DNA from 4 places in the Streptomyces sp. NPDC058284 genome. Region 2 is predicted to be linked to each of the others. Evidence: riboswitches for the same ligand, from Rfam matches in the RefSeq annotation. Region 2 holds a riboswitch; each other region holds the start of a gene.
The links. Region 2 has a riboswitch for cyclic di-AMP ahead of ACFVYR_RS26570 (transglycosylase family protein). Riboswitches for the same ligand answer to the same signal wherever they lie in the genome.
Positions count from the first base shown of each region.

Region 1: it holds a riboswitch for cyclic di-AMP, as region 2 does, so the genes downstream of both, ACFVYR_RS11595 (transglycosylase SLT domain-containing protein) here and ACFVYR_RS26570 (transglycosylase family protein) in region 2, are expected to answer to the same signal.
Region 3: it holds a riboswitch for cyclic di-AMP, as region 2 does, so the genes downstream of both, ACFVYR_RS19820 (M23 family metallopeptidase) here and ACFVYR_RS26570 (transglycosylase family protein) in region 2, are expected to answer to the same signal.
Region 4: it holds a riboswitch for cyclic di-AMP, as region 2 does, so the genes downstream of both, ACFVYR_RS13650 (M23 family metallopeptidase) here and ACFVYR_RS26570 (transglycosylase family protein) in region 2, are expected to answer to the same signal.

Region 1 covers NZ_JBHVYE010000006.1:153,866-158,553, reverse strand. The annotation lists gene ACFVYR_RS11610 (hypothetical protein) at 1-667, opposite strand, end outside; gene ACFVYR_RS11605 (hypothetical protein) at 670-1,719, opposite strand; gene ACFVYR_RS11600 (hypothetical protein) at 1,894-2,322, shown strand; cyclic di-AMP (ydaO/yuaA leader) riboswitch at 2,799-2,953, shown strand; gene ACFVYR_RS11595 (transglycosylase SLT domain-containing protein) at 2,958-3,707, shown strand; gene ACFVYR_RS11590 (ABC transporter ATP-binding protein) at 3,988-4,688, shown strand, end outside.
Region 2 covers NZ_JBHVYE010000021.1:70,324-75,011, forward strand. The annotation lists gene eno (phosphopyruvate hydratase) at 1-1,017, opposite strand, end outside; gene ACFVYR_RS26570 (transglycosylase family protein) at 1,361-2,092, opposite strand; cyclic di-AMP (ydaO/yuaA leader) riboswitch at 2,097-2,297, opposite strand; gene ACFVYR_RS26575 (transglycosylase family protein) at 2,492-3,580, opposite strand; gene ACFVYR_RS26580 (cytochrome P450) at 3,733-4,688, opposite strand, start outside.
Region 3 covers NZ_JBHVYE010000013.1:151,615-156,302, forward strand. The annotation lists gene ACFVYR_RS19810 (M16 family metallopeptidase) at 1-821, shown strand, start outside; gene ACFVYR_RS19815 (M16 family metallopeptidase) at 818-2,206, shown strand; cyclic di-AMP (ydaO/yuaA leader) riboswitch at 2,457-2,619, shown strand; gene ACFVYR_RS19820 (M23 family metallopeptidase) at 2,632-3,435, shown strand; gene ACFVYR_RS19825 (GntR family transcriptional regulator) at 3,675-4,367, shown strand; gene ACFVYR_RS19830 (HPr family phosphocarrier protein) at 4,474-4,688, opposite strand, start outside.
Region 4 covers NZ_JBHVYE010000008.1:20,233-24,920, reverse strand. The annotation lists gene ACFVYR_RS13655 (PP2C family protein-serine/threonine phosphatase) at 53-1,210, shown strand; cyclic di-AMP (ydaO/yuaA leader) riboswitch at 1,442-1,604, shown strand; gene ACFVYR_RS13650 (M23 family metallopeptidase) at 1,616-2,695, shown strand; gene ACFVYR_RS13645 (aldo/keto reductase) at 2,750-3,694, shown strand; gene ACFVYR_RS13640 (PrsW family intramembrane metalloprotease) at 3,698-4,688, opposite strand, start outside.

The DNA of each region.
Region 1 (4,688 bases), on a different contig from region 2:
CGGCCGAGCGTGGGAACCCGTCGACGATCGTCTGCTGCCACGCCTGCCCGTCCCAATGCGACACGGCCGCCCCCGATCCGGTGGCGCCCGCGGCCCAGGCGTCGTCGGCGGCCAGGACGTGCAGCCCGTTCACGTATCCCGGCGGCACCGGCAGATCCCGCCAGCCGCGCCCGTCCCTGCGCAGCAGCGCCTGCGCGCCGTTCCGCGAGCCGGTCAGCCAGGTCTCGCCGCCACCGGCGACGACCTCGCCCAGCACGACACCGCGTGGCGGCGGGCTCTCGGACCAGGCCTTGCCGTCGTGGCGGAGCAGGTGGGAGCCGCCCGCCGAGTCCCGGCCGACCGCCCAGACCGCGGCCGGTGAGGTCGCGGCGACGGACAGCAGCTCGCCCTGCCAGCGGACCCCCGGCAGACTCTCGCGCTGCCACGCGGTCCCGTCCCAGCGCAGCATCAGCGGGAAACCCGGCGCCGCACGGCCGACGGCGTCGGCCCCGACCGCCCACGCCCGGTCGGGGCCGAACGCCACGGCCTCGTTCAGCCCGGCCTGTGGGCGTACCTGCGCCGGGACCGGGACGTGCTGCCAGGACCGGGTCTCTGCCGCGGCCGTCGTCATGACGGTCACCAGGGCCAGGGCGACGGCGAGGGCCGCGACGAGCAGTCGACGCACCATGGTCAGCCTCCCAGCCGCTCGCTCATCAGATTCGGTTTGGAGCCGTAGATCTCGACGGTGCCGAAGGACAGCAGGGAGCGGCCGGTGCTCGTCAGCGCACGCGGTTGGACGTCGATGGCGTTCGTGCGTTCCGGGCCGTAGGAGAAGGCGGTACGAGCGCCGTCCACCCGCGCGTACTTCGACCGGAACGCGCGGTCGCTGCGCACCGGCAGCCACAGCGCGCCGTCGGGGCCGCGCACCATGGCCTCGGTGTAGGTGTCGCCCAGCGCCGGGTAAGTGGTGCGCCAGGCCCGCCCGTTCCAGGCCGTCAGGTAGGTGCGGGTCACGCCGTCGGTGTACTGGCTGCCGCCGATCGTGGCACGTCCTGACGGTTCGAGGAGGATCGTGTGCACGTTGCTGTTCGACGGCAGCGGCACCTTCGCGTCCCGCCACGCCGTGCCGTCCCACCGCAGAACGGCGGTCCCGGTGTCGGTGTCCGCCCAGGCCCAGGCGTCGGTCGCGGTACGCGCGGTGACGCCCATGAGGAACAGCACACCGTCCGGGGTGGGCTGGGCGGTCCAGCGGGCGCCGTCGTAGTGCAACACCTTCAGGCCGGTGTCGTCCTCACCGACGACCCAGGCCGCTCCCGGTACCGCGGTGAAGTCCTGGTACGTCCAGAGGGTCCGCGGCAGCGGAACGGTGCTCCAGCCGGTGGCCGACCGGCGCAGGATCTCCCCCTCCCCCGCGCGGTTGTGAAAGATCCACACTTCCTCGCCGACGAACTGCACCTTGCCGAGCCAGCCGGATTCGCCGACACCGGGGAAGTTGGTGTCCCGGCTCCACTTCGCGCCGTCCCACCCGTACAGCATCGGCCGCATCCCGTCGGCGGCCTGCTCGTACCCGGTCGCCCACGCCTCGCCGGAACCGCGGGCGGCCAGATCGAGCACGGTCACCGGCGCGACCGCCGCCGGAACCGGCACCGCCGACCAGCCCGGCGTCACGGCCGAGGCCGGCGACACCGCGGTGACACACGCGATGACGAGGCAGACGATGACCACGCGGAGACCGTGCACAGGACCTCCCAAGGCCGCGAAGGGCGCTCAGCCTAGGGCGTCCGCCCAGCGGTGAACAGGGCTGAACGGGATTGTTCGGTGGCTCGGACCAGGCCTGACGAACAATCCGTGAGCCGGTGAGATCGTTCACGGATGCCGGACCGGTATCCGCCATCGAGCACCAGAAGGAGAACTGTGCTTACTCGCACGAAGCTCACCACCGCGCTGGCGGCAAGCGTCCTCACGGCCGGGATCATCGGCGGCGCCTCCGCGACCGCCGCATCGTCCGAGCATTCGGCCACCCCGTCGGTGGGGCACGCGTCGGCCGCCTCCTGCCTCGGCGGGGACTGGTCGTACGACGGGTACAAGTACGCGCCCCAGGGCGACGGCTACTACGTGACCACCAACCGGTGCGACGACATCCAGGTCAAGCCGGACCGGGACACGAAGATGAAGCTCTGCTACCTGAAGAACCGGAACCCCGACAACAAGGTCTGCAAGGGCTGGGTCACGGCGAAGGCAGCCAAGTGGACCGTCCTCGGCAAGGACTTCAACGACGGCGTCTACTTCTACCTCGACTTCCCCAACTCCCCCTACCTCAAGACGGGGTGGGTCGCCGCCTGACGGCTTGACGTCTGCCCCCGCCTTTTCGGCGGGGGCAGCGCCATGTGCGGACCGGGCGGGGGCATCGCCTCACCGTCCGGCGCGGACAGCAGTAGGACTATGTCCAGGTTTGAACCATAATTATATCTTTCCCCCCTTTGGCACCCCGTGTAGGCAACTGCCTGCTTTCGCGATGTGCCCGAGCGAAATGGCTCACATTCTGACGGCCCGTCGATTCGCATTCCGGGCCGTATCCCATTCGGTGAATTGAGTCACACCGTCCGCCGTACCCCGCTCCGGGAATCTCCGCGCGCATTCCCGCGCCACTCCAGGAGAGTTGGACTTTTGGATCAAAGGCGGCGAGGAGTTTCCGATCTTCAGCGGTAGGCCTCACGCATTGCCGATGCAAATTCGTGTCTTGTTCCGTCCTGTCTTTCTCGTCTAACGTCACCGCCAATCCGGATGGAACGCCGAATCCTGCCGCTGTCCGGAATCCCTTCCACCACTCACTTACGCCCGGCAGGAGCGGGGGACCCAGGTAAGCCGCCGACCCGGATTCCGGGACGGCTCGGGGTGAAGGCGCATTCACCGTGCGTCCGGACATCTCCCGTCCGAACCCGACAGCTCACCTCGCAGGCGACGGAGAGGAATGCGTCATGCCCGCAAAGGGAAAGCACCGCCGCCCCAAGTCGAGCCCGCTCACCCGGGGCATCGCCGCCGCGGGCACGGGCGGCGCCGTGCTCGTCCTGCCGGTGCTCGGCGCCACCACCGCCGCCGCGGCACCGGCCGACGGGGCCGCCAAGCCCACCGCGGCCCCGAAGACCTACGTCGTCCTCGCCGGCGACTCCCTCTCCAAGATCGCCAAGGAGCACTCCCTGAGCGGCGGCTGGAAGGCCCTCTACCAGCAGAACCGCGGCATTCTCGGCGACAACCCGGGGCTGATACACCCCGGCCTCAAGCTCACCCTCGGCAAGGACGACGCGGCCGGGACCGCCTCCAGGACGTCCGCCGAGCGGGCGGACCGCTCCGGCAACACCGACGCGCTCGCCGCCGATGCCCCCACCGCCCCGGCCGTGAAGTCCTACCCGAACGACCTCGACGGCTGGATCAGGGAATCGCTCGACATCATGGCCCAGCACGGCATCCCGGGCACCTATGAGGGCATTCACCGCAACGTCATGCGCGAGTCCTCCGGAAATCCGCTGGCCATCAACAACTGGGACGTCAACGCCATTGCGGGAACCCCCTCCAAGGGGCTCCTGCAAGTTATCGCCCCCACCTTCACCGCCTACCACGTGCCCGGCACTTCGCTGGACAGCTTCGACCCGGTCGCCAACATCACGGCCGCCTGCAACTACGCGGCCGACCGCTACGGTTCGATCGACAACGTGAACGGCCCCTACTAAAAGCGGGCCGGCGTCGCCGAATGGAAAGGACTCCAGAACTCGCCGATGCAAAGGGCGAGTTCAAAAGGTGACAAGCCTTTCGTGCGTCGGTAGCACCTGAGTGCTACCGGCGTACGCGCCGGTCGGTGCGTGAATCGGGCGAGAGAGCCGACACTCGGCGGACGATTCCGCGGCGGCAGCCGGTGAGGATGACGGTCATGGACCCTGAACTCGCCACAGCCATCCCGCCGTTCACCGCCACCCACCCGCCGCTCGCCGACGCGCGCGCCGTCTCCGCCCGGTGAGGGAGGCAAGTCCGGCGCCGGGGCAGAGCCTGGCAGCGCTGCTGCGCCCGTACGCCCGGAGTTTCGCCGCCGTCGTCATCCTGCAGGTCGTCGGTGCCGTCGCGGGTCTCGCGCCGCTGCTCGCGGTCGTCGAGGTGGGGCGTGCCCTGCTGTCGCCGGGGCCGGTCGACCGCGGGCACGTCTGGTCGGCCGTGACCGTGGGTGCGGCCGGGCTGTTCGTCCGGTTGCTGTGCACAGGCGCGTCGTCCGGGATCGGGCACGTCCTCGACGGCCGGGTGCAGCTCTCGTTCCGTCGGCAGCTGGCCTCCCGGCTGGGGCGGGCGCCGATCGGCTGGTTCTCCCGGCGCCGCACCGGTGAGCTGGCCAAGGTGGTGGGGGAAGACGTCAGCGCCGTACACCCGTTCATCGCCCACGCCCCCGGTCAGCTCGTCTCGGCGTTCGTGGTCCCGTTGGTGTCGCTGGTCTACCTGTGCACCGTCGACTGGCGGCTCACCCTCATCACGCTCGTCCCCGTGCTGCTGGCGGTGGCGCTGGTTCCGCTGATGATGACGCCGGCCCGGCTGCGCGAGCAGGAGGCGTTCGACGCGGCCATGGGGCGGATCTCCAGCTCCGTCGTCGAGTTCGTGCAGGGCATCGCGGTGGTCAAGGCGTTCGGCGGATCCGGGCGTGCGCACCGCGAGTTCCGTGCCGCCGTGGA
Region 2 (4,688 bases):
GATCTGGTTGACCTTGACGAGCAGGGCGTTGGCCGAGTTCTCCTCGATGCCGCGGGCCAGGCGCTCGGGGTTGGTGACGAACAGGTCGTCGCCGACGAGCTGCACCTTGTCGCCGAGCTGCTCGGTGATGGTGTTCCAGCCGGCCCAGTCGTCCTCGAACAGCGGGTCCTCGATGGAGACCAGCGGGTAGGAGGCGACGAGCTCCGCGTAGTACTCGGTCATCTCGGCGGCCGAGCGGGACTTGCCCTCGAACTCGTAGGAGCCGTCCTTGTAGAACTCGGACGCGGCGACGTCGAGGGCGAGCGCGACCTGCTCACCGGGGACGTAACCGGCCTGCTTGATGGCCTCGAGGATGAGGTCGAGCGCGGCGCGGTTGGAGTCGAGGTTCGGGGCGAAGCCGCCCTCGTCGCCGAGGCCGGTGGAGAGGCCCTTCTCCTTCAGCACCTTCTTGAGGGTGTGGTAGACCTCGGTGCCCCAGCGCAGGGCCTCGGAGAACGACTCGGCGCCGATCGGCGCGATCATGAACTCCTGGATGTCGACGTTCGAGTCGGCGTGCGACCCGCCGTTCAGGATGTTCATCATCGGGACGGGCAGCAGGTGCGCGTTCGGGCCGCCGAGGTAGCGGAACAGCGGCAGGTCGCTGGCCTCGGAGGCGGCGTGCGCGACGGCGAGCGAGACGCCGAGGATGGCGTTGGCGCCGAGCGAGCCCTTGTTGTCGGTGGCGTCCAGGTCGAACATGGCCTGGTCGATCAGGCGCTGCTCGGTGGCGTCGTAGCCGACCAGCTCCGGGCCGATCTGCTCGATGACGGCGAGGACGGCCTTCTCGACGCCCTTGCCCTGGTAACGGTTGGGGTCACCGTCACGGAGTTCGATGGCCTCGAAGGCACCGGTGGAGGCACCGGACGGGACGGCGGCACGACCGGTGCTGCCGTCGTCGAGGCCGACCTCGACCTCGACCGTGGGGTTGCCTCGGGAGTCCAGGATTTCCCGGGCTACGACGACGTCGATGGACGGCACGAGCATCTCCTTCTGGGATGTGACGCGTTTACGCGAGCCGCTTCGGCCCTGCGTCTCCTGAGCCTAACCGGCTCCGGGCCTTCAGCCAGCCGACCGCCCGTCCCGTGGGACGGACAAGAGGCCAAATCCCCGGGAAGCAGGACGGAGGACCACGTTTCTACTCGCTAGTAGCGAACACGCGGCGAACCCGGAGTCGTCGGCCGCGACGCGTCCGGGGACGTTTCCGGCGGCGGACATGGCCCCGCCCCGGTGCGTACGGGGGATACGCGCACCGGGGCGGGGAGCCCGTGGGGACGGGGCGGCCGTGCGTCCGCCGAAGCACGGCCGGGTGGGGCCGCAGCGACTAGCTGAGGTGCAGCTGCTGGCCCGGGTAGATGAAGTCGGCGTCGCTGATGATGTCGCCGTTCAGCTTGTAGACCTTCTGCCAGCCGCCCTTGACGTGGTGCGACTCGGCGATCTTGGACAGGGTGTCGCCCGTCTTGACCTTGTACTCGCCGTCACCCTTCTTGACCGTCTTGCCGGTCGGGGTCTCGACGGTCTTCTTGGACTCGGTCTGCGGCGCGGGCTGCGGCTTCGGAGCGGCCTGCTGCTGCGGAGCCGCCTGCTGCTTGGGCGCAGCCTGCTGCTGCGTCTGCGGCTGCGGCTTCTGCTGGCGCTGCTGCTGCGGGGCCTGCGTCTGCGAGCCGCCGCCACTGCTGGGCGAGGCGCCCGAGAGGCCGACGCCGCAGGACGGCCAGGCGCCCTTGCCCTGGCTCGCGAGGACCTTCTCGGCGATTTCGATCTGCTGGGCCTTGGAGGCCTTGTCGGCGGTCGGCGCGTACTTCGTACCGCCGTACGCGGCCCAGGTGGAGGGCGAGAACTGCAGACCACCCTGGTAACCGTTGCCGGTGTTGATGGACCAGTTACCGCCGGACTCGCACTGGGCGACGGCGTCCCACTCCTGGCCGGTGGCGGCGTTGGCCGAACCGGCCGCCATCAGCGGGGCGGCGACAGCGGCGCCGGTCACGCCGACGAGCGTGGCGACACGGGTGGCCTTGGACGGGCGACGGTGCTTGCCCTTGCCGGAAAGCAGCATGAGTTGATCCCCTACACCGACGCCTGCGAGGTGAGCTGTCGGGTTCGGGCCGATGTGGTTGCCCGGTCGCCCTCCTTGAGCGCGACTCCACCCCTAGCCGTTCCCGTCCGTCCCGCGGCGCAGCCTGATGGCTGCTCAGCCGCTCGACGGACGGAACCGGCGCAAACCTTGGTTCCCCCGCTCCTGCCCACGGCGCTCGAAGCGACGACTGTTCCCGTCCGGCCGTTGGCAGGATTCGGCGTACCGACCGGCGGGGCTCACCAGTGGCGAGCGGTGACGACGGTAATCACGTCTTCCACACAATTTCAAAGACGATCACGGCTTCTGAGACCCATGTCTCACTTACGCCAAACCGGGCATACGACGCGAAGGCCCCGGCCGACTCTTCGTCAACTACCGTTACTTTTCGCCCAGATCGAGGCTCTGACCGGGAAGAATGAGGTCCGGGTCGGTGCCGACGGTCTTCTTGTTCTCGGTGTAGAGCTCGTGCCAACCGCCCTTCACGTCGAGGTCGTCCGCGATGCGCGAGAGGTTGTCCCCCGAACGCACCGTGTACGTCCCGTCGGCGACCGCGCCGGTGCGCTCCTCGCCGCGCGAGGCGTGCCGTCCGGGACGGCCGCCGGCGCTCTCGCTCTCGTCCGCGCGGTCGCCGCGGTGGCGGCCGGAGGAGCCGTCGGAGCCCTCCGAGGGGGCCGTCGCGTCCTCGGAGCCGGGCGAAGTGCCGCCCTCACCGCCGGACTTGCCCGAGCCGTCCGGGCCGCCCTCGCCGTCCTCCTCGTCCGCCCCGCCCTTGCCGGGATCGGCGTCCGTACCGGCCTTACCGCCCTTGTCGTCCTTTTCGCCGGACTCGTCGTGATTCTTCTCTCGCGCGTCGGCGTCGGTCCCGGGCGTGTCGCTCGCGTCGTCGGAGGGGTCGTCCGAATCCGCCGCGTCCGCCGAACCCGCCGGGTCCGAGGGCTCGTCGGACCGTTCGTCCTTCTTCTCGGAGTCCTTGGACCCCTTGGCGTCCGCCGAATCCTTGGGAGCCTTGGAGCCCTTGGAGTCCGAGGAGTCCGACGAGCCGGACGGCTCCTGCTCGATGGGGGCGCCCGGGTCGACGTCGGCCGCGGCGCCGCCGTCGGTGAGTCCGGCGATCGGGGCGCAGCTCGGCCAGGCGGCGGTGCCCTTCGCGTCGAGGACGTTCTCGGCGACGGCTATCTGCTGGGACTTGGAGGCCTGGTCGGCGCTGGGCGCGTAGGCGAGGCCGCCGTGGCTCTCCCAGGTCTCCTGGGAGAGCTGGAGCCCTCCGTAATAGCCGTTGCCGGGGTTCGCGCTCCACGCGCCGCCGCTCTCGCACTGGGCGAGCTTGTCCCACGTGTCGGTGGAGGCGGCGCTCGCGCTGGTGGCGGCGAGCAGCGGGATGGCGATGGCTGATCCGGTGACGCCTGCCGCGACGATGAGAGCCGGGGCCTGGCGGGGGCGTCGGTGACGACCTTGACCGGAGAGCATGCGGTTGCCTTTCAGGAGACTGCAGCGAACGGCTGGGGCGCCCGGGGGCGCCCAAGTCGTCGTGAACGTAGCCGCAGTCGAACGCTTGTCACAAGTCGATGCAGCGGAGATCACGTGAACATCACAGTCCTGACGGCCCGTCAGCCGGGCCGTCACCGCTGTGCGTCTGTGAACTCCACCGGCAGCGTGCGCAGTCCCCGCATGATGAGCCCGCCACGCCACCGCAAATCGGCGGGTTCCACCGCGAGTTGCAGGTCGGGAAGGCGTCTGAGCAGCGTCGCGAGGGCGGTCCTGCCCTCCAGGCGGGCCAGCGGGGCGCCGAGACAGTAGTGGATTCCGTGCCCGTATCCGAGGTGTTGGTTATCACTGCGCGAAAGGTCGAGGGTGTCGGGCCGGTCGAAGCGGGCCGGGTCGCGGTCCGCGGCGGCGAGCACCACGAGGACGGGGTCGCCCGCGGCGATGTCCTCGCCGCCGATGGTGAGCGCCTCGGTCGCGAACCGCCAGGTGGCGAGCTCCACGGGCCCGTCGAAGCGGAGCAGTTCCTCGACACCGGTCTCCAGGAGCCCGGTGTCGCCATCCGCCAGCGCCCGCTGCAGCCGCTCGCGCTGTTCGGGGTGGGTGAGGAGCGCGTACAGGCCGTTGCCGATGAGGTTGACGGTGGTCTCGAAGCCGGCGAAGAGAAGGATGAAGGCCATGGCGGCGGCCTCGTTCTCGGTGAGGTGCTCGCCGTGGTCGGAGGCCTTGATGAGACCGGAGATGAGGTCGTCGCCCGGGTCGAGGCGCTTCCTGTGGATGAGCTCGGCGAGGTAGCCGCGCATCTTCTTCACCGAGCGGGCCACGCCGCCCCGGGGCCCGCCGCCGTGGCGGATCATCATGCCCGCCCAGTCGCGGAAGTCGTCCTGGTCCTCGCGGGGGACGCCGAGCAGGTCGCAGATGGCGTAGATGGGCAGGGGGAAGGCGAACTCGTGGATGAGGTCGGTGCCGCCCCGCCCCGCACCGTGCTCGGCGACGATCGAGTCGATGAGCCGGTCCGTCAGCTCCTGCACGCGGGGCGCGAACTCGGCCACGCGGCGCGGCGTGAACGCCTTCGCGACGAGCCGGCGCAGCC
Region 3 (4,688 bases), on a different contig from region 2:
CCCTGGAGGACGCGCGCGCGTTCTTCCGCACGTACTACGCGCCGAACAACGCCGTCCTCTCGGTCGTCGGCGACATCGATCCGGAGCGGACGCTCGCCTGGATCGAGAAGTACTTCGGCTCAATCCCGGGCCACGACGGCAAGCAGCCGCCGCGCGACGGCGCCCTGCCCGAGCGCATCGGCAAGGAGCTGCGTGAGGTCGTCGAGGAGGATGTGCCGGCCCGCGCCCTGATGGCCGCCTACCGCCTCCCCGAGGACGGCACGCGCGCGTGCGACGCGGCCGACATCGCCCTCACCGTCCTCGGCAGCGGCGAGTCCTCCCGGCTGTACAACCGCCTCGTGCGCCGTGACCGCACCGCCGTCGCCGCCGGATTCGGTCTGCTGCGCCTCGCGGGGGCGCCCTCGCTCGGCTGGCTGGACGTGAAGACCTCCGGTGACGTGGAGGTCCCCGTCATCGAGGCCGCCGTCGACGAGGAGCTGGCCCGCCTCGCCGCGGAAGGCCCCACTCCGGAGGAGATGGAGCGCGCCCAGGCGCAGTTGGAGCGCGAGTGGCTGGACCGGCTCGGTACGGTCGCGGGCCGCGCCGACGAACTCTGCCGGTACGCCGTCCTGTTCGGCGACCCGCAGCTCGCCCTGACCGCCGTGCAGCGCGTCCTCGACGTCACCGCGGAAGAGGTCCAGGAGGTCGCCGCGGCGCGCCTGCGACCGGACAACCGCGCGGTGCTCGTCTACGAACCCGTGACCGTCGCCGACGACGGCGAAGAAGGCGAAGAGGGCGAAAAGGGCATGGAGTACGCCGAGGAAGAGGAGGCGGCGAAGTGACCGAGGCCGCGACGACGATGCAGTTCCACCCACAGCCCAAGGCGGGCGCGGCCAAGCCCTGGGCCTTTCCGGCACCCCGGCGCGGCACGCTGCCCAACGGCCTCACCGTGCTGCGGTGCCACCGCCCCGGCCAGCAGGTCGTCGCCGTCGAGATCCACCTCGAAGCGCCGCTCGACGCCGAGCCCGAAGGCCTCGACGGCGTCGCCACGATCATGGCGAGGGCCTTCAACGAGGGCACCGACAAGCACTCCGCCGAGGAGTTCGCCGCCGAGCTCGACCGCTGCGGCGCCACGCTCGACGCGCACGCCGACCACCCGGGCGTGCGGGTCTCCCTCGAGGTCCCGGTCTCCAGGCTCCCCAAGGCGCTCGGCCTGCTCGCCGACGCCCTGCGGGCCCCCGCCTTCGCGGACGGCGAGATCGAACGGCTCGTACGCAACCGCCTGGACGAGATCCCGCACGAGGCCGCCAATCCGGCGCGCCGCGCCGCCAAGGAGCTCTCCAAGCAGCTGTTCCCGCCGACCTCGCGCATGTCCCGGCCGCGCCAGGGCAGCGAGGAGACGGTCGCGGCCATCGACTCGGCGGCGGTGCGCGCCTTCTACGAGAAGCACGTCAGGCCCGCCACGGCCACCCTCGTCGTGGTCGGCGACCTGACCGGAATCGACCTGGACGCCGTCCTCAAGGACACCGTCGGCGCCTGGACCGGCTCCGCGGGCGAGCCGCGCCCTGTACCGCAGGTGACCGCCGACGACCACGGCCGCGTCGTCATCGTGGACCGCCCCGGAGCGGTCCAGACGCAGCTGCTGATCGGCCGCGTCGGCGCCGACCGGCACGACCGCGTCTGGCCGGCCCAGGTCCTCGGCACGTACTGCCTCGGCGGCACCCTCACCTCCCGCCTCGACCGGGTGCTGCGCGAGGAGAAGGGGTACACCTACGGGGTGCGGGCGTTCAGCCAGGTGCTGCGTTCGGCGCCGGACGGGACGGGCGCCGCGATGCTCGCCATCAGCGGCTCCGTGGACACCCCGAACACCGGGCCGGCGCTCGGGGACCTCTGGAAGGTGCTGCGCACCCTCGCCGCCGAGGGCCTTACCGACGCCGAGCGCGACGTGGCCGTGCAGAATCTGGTGGGCGTCGCCCCGCTCAAGTACGAGATGGCCGCCTCGGTCGCGGCCACGCTCGCCGACCAGGTCGAGCAGAACCTGCCGGACGACTTCCAGGCGCAGCTGTACCGGCGGCTGGCCGACACCGGCACCGTGGAGGCCACCGCGGCCGTCGTGAACGCCTTCCCCGAGGACCGCCTGGTGACGATCCTCGTCGGGGACGCCGCGATGATCGAGGAGCCCGTCAGGGCCCTCGGGATCGGCGACGTGAGCGTGGTCACGGGCTGAGTGTGGTTCCAGGCCGAGCGAGGTCCCGGGCCGAGTGAGGCCCGCGTGGACTGAGTGACAGTCAGGACATTTCGGGACCCCGGCGACCGTTTCGGCCGCCGGGGTCCTCATATGTCCGGATTCATATGGTGGTTGCCTGTCTGCCGTGTGGCGTGCGCTACAAAAGTCGCGTTCTGTTTGTGGATTGAAAGAGGCCCCGTTTAGCGTCGGTCCGGCTGTTCGTCGCGCACCACGCCGCATCCGCGGCACCGGACAGTCATCGCCGAGTCCCCGTACGGCGCGAGCCAGGGGAGCCGGGGACCCACATGTCCCCTGGGGTGAATCGGGCACCTTGCCGCGAGGTGAGGGACCCGTAGGAGACCTTCCTGCTCCGAACCCGTCAGCTAACCCGGTAGGCGAGAGGGAAGGAAAGGATCACCCGCCACATGGCGTTCACCCGTGCCACCGGGAAGCACCGTCGTCCGAGCCGCCTCACGCGGACCACCGCGAACGTCGCCGGTGTCGCGGCGCTCACCACCACCGGTGTCATCGGAGGCCTCGCCGCCCCCGCGCTGGCCGCCGCCGACGAAGCGGCCGTCGAGCACACCGGCCTCACCCAGGCGATATCCGTCGGCGACTCGCTCGCCGAGAGCATCGACGCGCAGGCCGCCGCGCAGCGCCAGGCCGCCGACGACGCCGCTGCCGCCCAGAAGGCCGAAGAGGCCGCCAAGAAGAAGGCCGCGGAGGAGAAGCGCAAGGCCGAGGCCGAGGCGAAGGCGAAGGCCGAGAAGGAGCGCAAGGCCAAGGAGCGCGCCGCCCGCGAGGCCGAGCGCAAGCGCCTGAACACCTACGTCGCCCCGATCGCGGGCTCGTACGTCTCCACGGGTTACCAGACCGGCGGCGCCATGTGGTCCTCCGGCAGCCACACCGGCATCGACTTCCATGCCGCGTCCGGCACCGCCGTCCACGCGGTCGGCTCCGGCACCGTGGTCGAGGCGGGCTGGGGCGGCGCCTACGGCAACAACGTGGTCATCAAGATGAACGACGGTACGTACACCCAGTACGGCCACATGTCGTCCCTCGGTGTCACCGTCGGCCAGACGGTCACCCCGGGCCAGCAGATCGGCCTCTCCGGCTCCACCGGCAACTCCAGTGGCCCGCACCTCCACTTCGAGGCCCGCACCGGCCCGGAGTACGGCTCGGACATCGACCCGATCGCCTACCTCCGCTCGCACGGCGTCAACGTCTGAGCGACGGACTGCACGGCTCCCGCAGCACTCCACGAAAGCCCCGGCTCCTCCCGAGCCGGGGCTTTCGTCCTTGCGCCCCTCCGCATCCCCGGACCCCCGGAACTCTCCTCGCAGGGCCCTTGGCCAAAAGATATCCACGAATTCCGGACCGCCGTCGGAAATTCCGACGCTCTGCAATAGAGTCACTGAATGAGCGTCGGTCGACCGCGTTTCGCGGGGATGAAGGCGGAGGTCCGGTCATGCGTGTTCCCGCGCATTCGGTATGCACGGCCATTCGGAACGACATTGTCGCCGGTGTCCACGAAAGAGGCGGCCGGCTCACCGAGGACCTCCTCGCGCGCCGCTACGGCGTCTCGCGCGTCCCGGTCCGCGAGGCCCTGCGCACCCTGGAGGCCGAGGGGTTCGTCGTCACCCGCAGACATGCGGGCGCCTGTGTCGCGGAGCCCACGGAGCAGGAGGCGGCGGACCTCCTCGAGGTCCGGACGCTGCTCGAACCGCTCGCCGCGGCACGCGCCGCGCAGCGCCGCACGGACGCCCACCTCAAGGTCCTGCGCGGTCTCGTCAGGATGGGCCGCGAGCGCGCCGGGAGTGGTCAGGGGGAGGATCTGCGGTCCCTGGGCGGCTGGTTCCACGAGACGCTCGCCCAGGCGTCCGGCAGCCCCGGCCTCAGCGCGCTGCTGACCCAGCTCCGGCAGAAGACCGCCTGGATGTACGTCGTCGACCGTCCGGCGGCGCCGGCCGAGTCCTGGTCCGAGCATGCCGAGATCCTGGACGCGGTCGCCCGCGGGGACGCCGAGCGCGCCAGGGCGCTCACCGCCGCGCACGCCGCGCGGGTGGCGGCCACCCACCGCCTGCGTCACGGGGGACGGCCAGGACCCGAGCGCGTGAGGAATTCGCAACATGCCGTAAACACGGTGAGCCTCCGGAATTAACGGAGACGCCGTATATAAAGAAAGAGTCAATCCATCACGCGTAAACGCCGATGGGGTCGCCCGGAATTCCGGGCGACCCCATCGGCGCATTTTCCAGGAATGTGTCCTAGACCGTCTCCGGAAGCTCCTCGAGCCCCTCCGAGACCAGCTTCGCCAGCCGGTCGAGGGCGGCGTCCGCGCCTTCGGCGTCGGAGGCGAGCACGATCTCCTCGCCACCCTGGGCACCCAGGCCGAGCACCGCGAGCATCGAGGCGGCGTTGACCGGGTTGCCGTCGGCCTTGGCGATCGTCACGGGGACGCCGGAGGCCGTGGCCGCACGGA
Region 4 (4,688 bases), on a different contig from region 2:
GGAACCCTGAGTGGAGCGCGTTGATGGGCGCGGAGTCGGCGGGAGACAAGCGGTGGGGCAGCGAGCGGGAACCGGCGACAGGGGTGCCTCCGCGCACGAATGGGCGTTCGTCCGGGCCCTGCCGCTGCTGCTCCTGCTGGTCGGCGTGGTCTACGACGCGGCGACCCCGCCGGACTTCACCGCGGCCCCCCTCTACACGGCCGCCCCGCTGATCGCCGCCCCCTTCTACTCGCTGCTCAGCACCGTCCTGACCGGCGCCGCGTCCACCGTCGCCGTCCTCTTCCTGCACTTCGGGGCCCGGGCCGACAGCCGCGTCGAGGCCGTCACCGAAGTGATCACCGTGGTGACCGTCGCAATCCTCGCCATCGTCATCAACCGCGTCGTCCGCCGCGGCAACGACCGGCTCGCCAACGCCCGCTCCATCGCCGAGACCACCCAGCGCGCCGTACTGCCGGAGCCCGACCCGCGCATCGGCGGGCTCGACATCGCGGCGCGGTACGAGGCCGCGCAGGCCGACGCGTTCATCGGGGGCGATCTGTACGCGGTGCAGGACACCCCGCACGGCGTGCGGCTCATCGTCGGTGACGTACGGGGCAAGGGCATGGGCGCGGTCGCGGCGGTCGCCGTCGTCATCGGCGCCTTCCGGGAGGCCGCCGAGCAGGAGACCACCCTAGAGGCGGTGGCCCAGCGCCTGGAGCGGGCGCTCGCGCGCGAGGGCACCCGGCGCGACGGGCTCGACGCGTTCGAGGGGTTCACCACCGCCGTCCTCGCCGAGATCCGGCACGCCGACGGCCGCGTACGGCTGATCAACCGGGGGCACCCGGCGCCGCTGCTGCTGCGCGGGGACGGCCGGCTGTGCGTCATGTCGGCGAGCGAGCCCGCGCTGCCGCTCGGCATGGGCGATCTGGGGGTCTGGCCGGACCGGGCGGACGAATCGGAGTTCCCGCCCGGCGCGATGCTGCTCTTCTACACTGACGGCCTGTCGGAGGCGCGCGACGTGACGGGGGAGTTCTACGATCCGGCGGCCCGGCTCGGCGGGCGGATCTTCCCCGGACGCGGAGGACCGCAGGCCCTGCTCGCCGCGCTCGCGGAGGAGGTGCGGCGGCACACCGGGGGCCGGATGACCGACGACATGGCGCTGCTCGCGGTGCGCCGGCCCGTCGCGGGGGATCCGGACGTCACCGATCCGGGCGTCACCGCCGGTGATTGAAGTGAGCCACTCCGCATCACAACTGACGTGTTGTCAAGGGAGTGTGAAGTTCCGGTGCACGGCCCGGTGTGAGGAAGTGTCGTCAACTCACCCTGTTCTGACCACTCCTGTCCCCATACGTACAGGTGGACAGCGTTAACGATCAATCGGAACAGCTTGGAATAGTGACCCGCTGTCTATTAACGTTCGATAACGCAGCGCGGTCGTCCCAGCCGTCACTAGAGGCGGCTCCGCGCGCACGCGCCTAATCCCGCAAGGGAGCCGGGGAACCACTAACTTGGGGTGAATCGGGCCTCTGCGCCTCGTGCATCCGTGCACCCGCGCCAGACGCTCGTAGGAGACCTTCCTGCTCCGAACCCGTCAGCTAACCCGGTAGGCGAGAAGGAAGGAAAGGAGCGCGCCCCAGTGGCGTCCAACCGGCCTGCCCCCCAAGCCGTGTACGTACCGAATGACGACGACTTCGGCTCGTACGACGAGGGCTCTTTCGAAGAGTGGAACCCCACCGAGGAGTCCGTCCGTCCCGTCCGCGGCAGGCACCGTGTGCACAAGAAGAGCGGTGGCGGGCTCGCCCGGAGCTCCACCGTCCTCGGTGTGGGCGTCATCGCCGCCGTCGGCGCGGGCGGCATCGCCACCGCGCAGGACGGCAGGCCGCCGGTCTCCATATCCATGCCCGACCTGCCGGGCATGGACACAGTCGCCGACTCGCTGCCGGACGCCGAGTCGCTGCCCGGCGTCGGCTCGTTGCTGGCCGACGACTCCCCGGACACCACGGCGAACGCCGCCGCGGCGGCTCCGCTCACCGCGGCCGGTGTCAGCACCGCCGACGCCGAGCAGGGCACCACCGACGCGGGCGAGGCACTGCGCGCCCGCATCATGCGGCAGGCCGAGAACCAGCAGCACCAGGCCGACACCGCCGTACGGACCGCGGCCGAGGACGCGACCGCCCGGCAGGCCGCCCGGCAGGCCGCCGGCCAGCAGCGGGCCGCCGAGAAGAAGGCCGACGCCGAGGCCGCCGCCAAGAAGAAGAAGGCGGAGGAGGCCCGCAAGGCGAAGGCCGAGGCGGAACGCCTGGCCAAGCTCGCCAAGAGCTACGCCATCCCCACCTCGTCGTACACCCTCACCTCACACTTCGGTGACGCCGGTGCCATGTGGTCCTCGGGCCACCACACCGGACTGGACTTCGCCGCTCCCACGGGTACCCCGCTCAAGGCCGTGCACACCGGCACCGTCAAGGAGGCCGGCTGGGCGGGCGCGTACGGCTACCGCACCGTGCTCGAACTCGAGGACGGCACGGAGGTCTGGTACTGCCACCAGTCCTCGCTCAATGTCAGCGCGGGCCAGAAGGTCACCACGGGCGAGGTCATCGGCCGCGTCGGCGCGACCGGCAACGTCACCGGGCCCCACCTGCACATGGAGGTCCACACCCCGGACGGCACGGGCATCGACCCGCTGACCTGGCTGCAGGGCAAGGGCCTGAACCCCTGATTGGCCGCTCGTACCTGACGGAATTCGCATACCGTCGGGGACGTTGAGCGACATATGACTTCTCTCCGTACACTCGGCGCTTCCGAACTCGAGGTCTCCCCGCTCGCCCTGGGCGGCAACGTCTTCGGCTGGACCGCCGACCGGGCGGCGTCCTTCGCCGTCCTCGACGCCTACACCGCGGCAGGCGGCAACTTCATCGACACCGCCGACGTCTACTCGGCCTGGGTCGACGGCAACAAGGGCGGCGAGTCCGAGACCCTCATCGGCGAGTGGCTGGCCGAGCGCGGCAACCGCTCCGACGTCGTCCTCGCCACGAAGGTCGGCGCCCACCCCGACTTCAAGGGCCTCTCCCCGGCCACGGTCAAGGGCGGCATCGACGCGTCCCTGCGCCGTCTCGGCACCGACTACATCGACCTCTACTACACGCACTACGACGACCCGTCGGTCCCCGTCGAGGAGATCATCGGCACCCTCGACGAGCTGGTGCGGGACGGCAAGGTGCGGGCGATCGCGGCCTCCAACATCACCCCGGAACGGCTTCAGGAGTCCCTCGACTTCTCCGACCGCGAGGGCCTCGCGCGCTACGTCGCGCTCCAGCCGCACTACAACCTCGTCTCCCGCGACACCTACGAGGGCCCGCTCCAGGAGGTCGCATCCCGCTCCGGCCTCGCGGCCGTGCCCTACTACGCACTCGCGTCCGGCTTCCTCACCGGCAAGTACCGCCCGGGTGCGCGGGTGGAGAGCGCGCGCAGCGGGCGCGTCCAGGAGTACGCGGGCACCGAGCGCGGCGACCGCGTCCTGACCGCGCTCGACGAGATCGCCGCGGAGCGCGGCGCCGAGGTCGCGACCGTGGCGCTCGCCTGGCTCGCGGCCCAGCCCACCGTCGCGGCGCCGATCGCCTCCGCCCGCACGGTCGAGCAGCTGCCCGCGCTGCTCGCGGTGGCGGACCTCCAGCTCACGGAGGCGGAGGTCGCGCGCCTCACGGCGGCTTCCGCATAGCTCTCAGGGGCGGCGGTACGGATTGTCGTACGCCGTCGGGTAGCCGTAGCCGTAGCCGTAGGCCGGGTAGGGCTGCGGCTGCGGCTGGTACGGGGGCAGGCCGGGCGGAAGGTGCCCGTACGCCGCGTACGGCACGGGGAGCATCACCGGCACCGGCAGTGTCGCGCGGGCCGCGTACGCGAGGGCGGGGCGGGCCGGCTCACGGCGCTCCCAGAGCTTGTCGAGCAGCTCACGCTCGCGTACGACGAAGTCGGCCCCGGCCCGGCCGCGCCGGCCCCGGTGGCGCAGGAGCGCGAGCGACGTCGCGTACGTCTCGTACTCGGCGACCGTGCGGGCCGCGGCCTTGCCCCAGGTGTACGAGGCGTAGTCGCGGGCCAGCGAGCGGGCGCGCATCGAGCCGAGCGCGTACGGCTCGGGCGGGGTCAGCCAGCCGGCCGCGGCGTACCCGGGCAGCTCCGCCCGGATCGTGCGCAGTTCGCGCTGCCGGGTCCAGATCGCCAGCCAGGTCAGCAGCCCGAACGCCGGGAGCATGAAGGCCGCGTACACGGTGAAGAAGCCGTACTGCCCGAAGACCGCCGAGCCGTTCCACAGCGCGTGCATGCCCATCGCGAGCAGCAGCCCGGCGAGCGGGAGCAGCGCGCGGCGCAGGCGCCGGTGCTCGGCGGCGAACGCGGCGAGGCCGAAGCCGATGCCGGTCAGGACCGTGAACAGCGGATGCGCGAACGGCGACATGACGACGCGTACGAAGAAGGTCGCGGCCGTCACCGAGGCGAGGCCGCTTTCGCGGCTGAGCTGGTCGGTGACGAAGGCGTTGCCCAGATAGAGGATGTTCTCGGTGAACGCGAAGCCGGTCGCGGTCACCCCGGCTATGACGACGCCGTCGACGATCCCAGTGAAGTCGCGTCTGCGGAAGAGGAAGACGAGCAGGACGGCCGCCGCCTTCGCGCTCTCCTCGACGATCGGGGCGATGACGGTCGCGCCGAGGGTGTCGGCG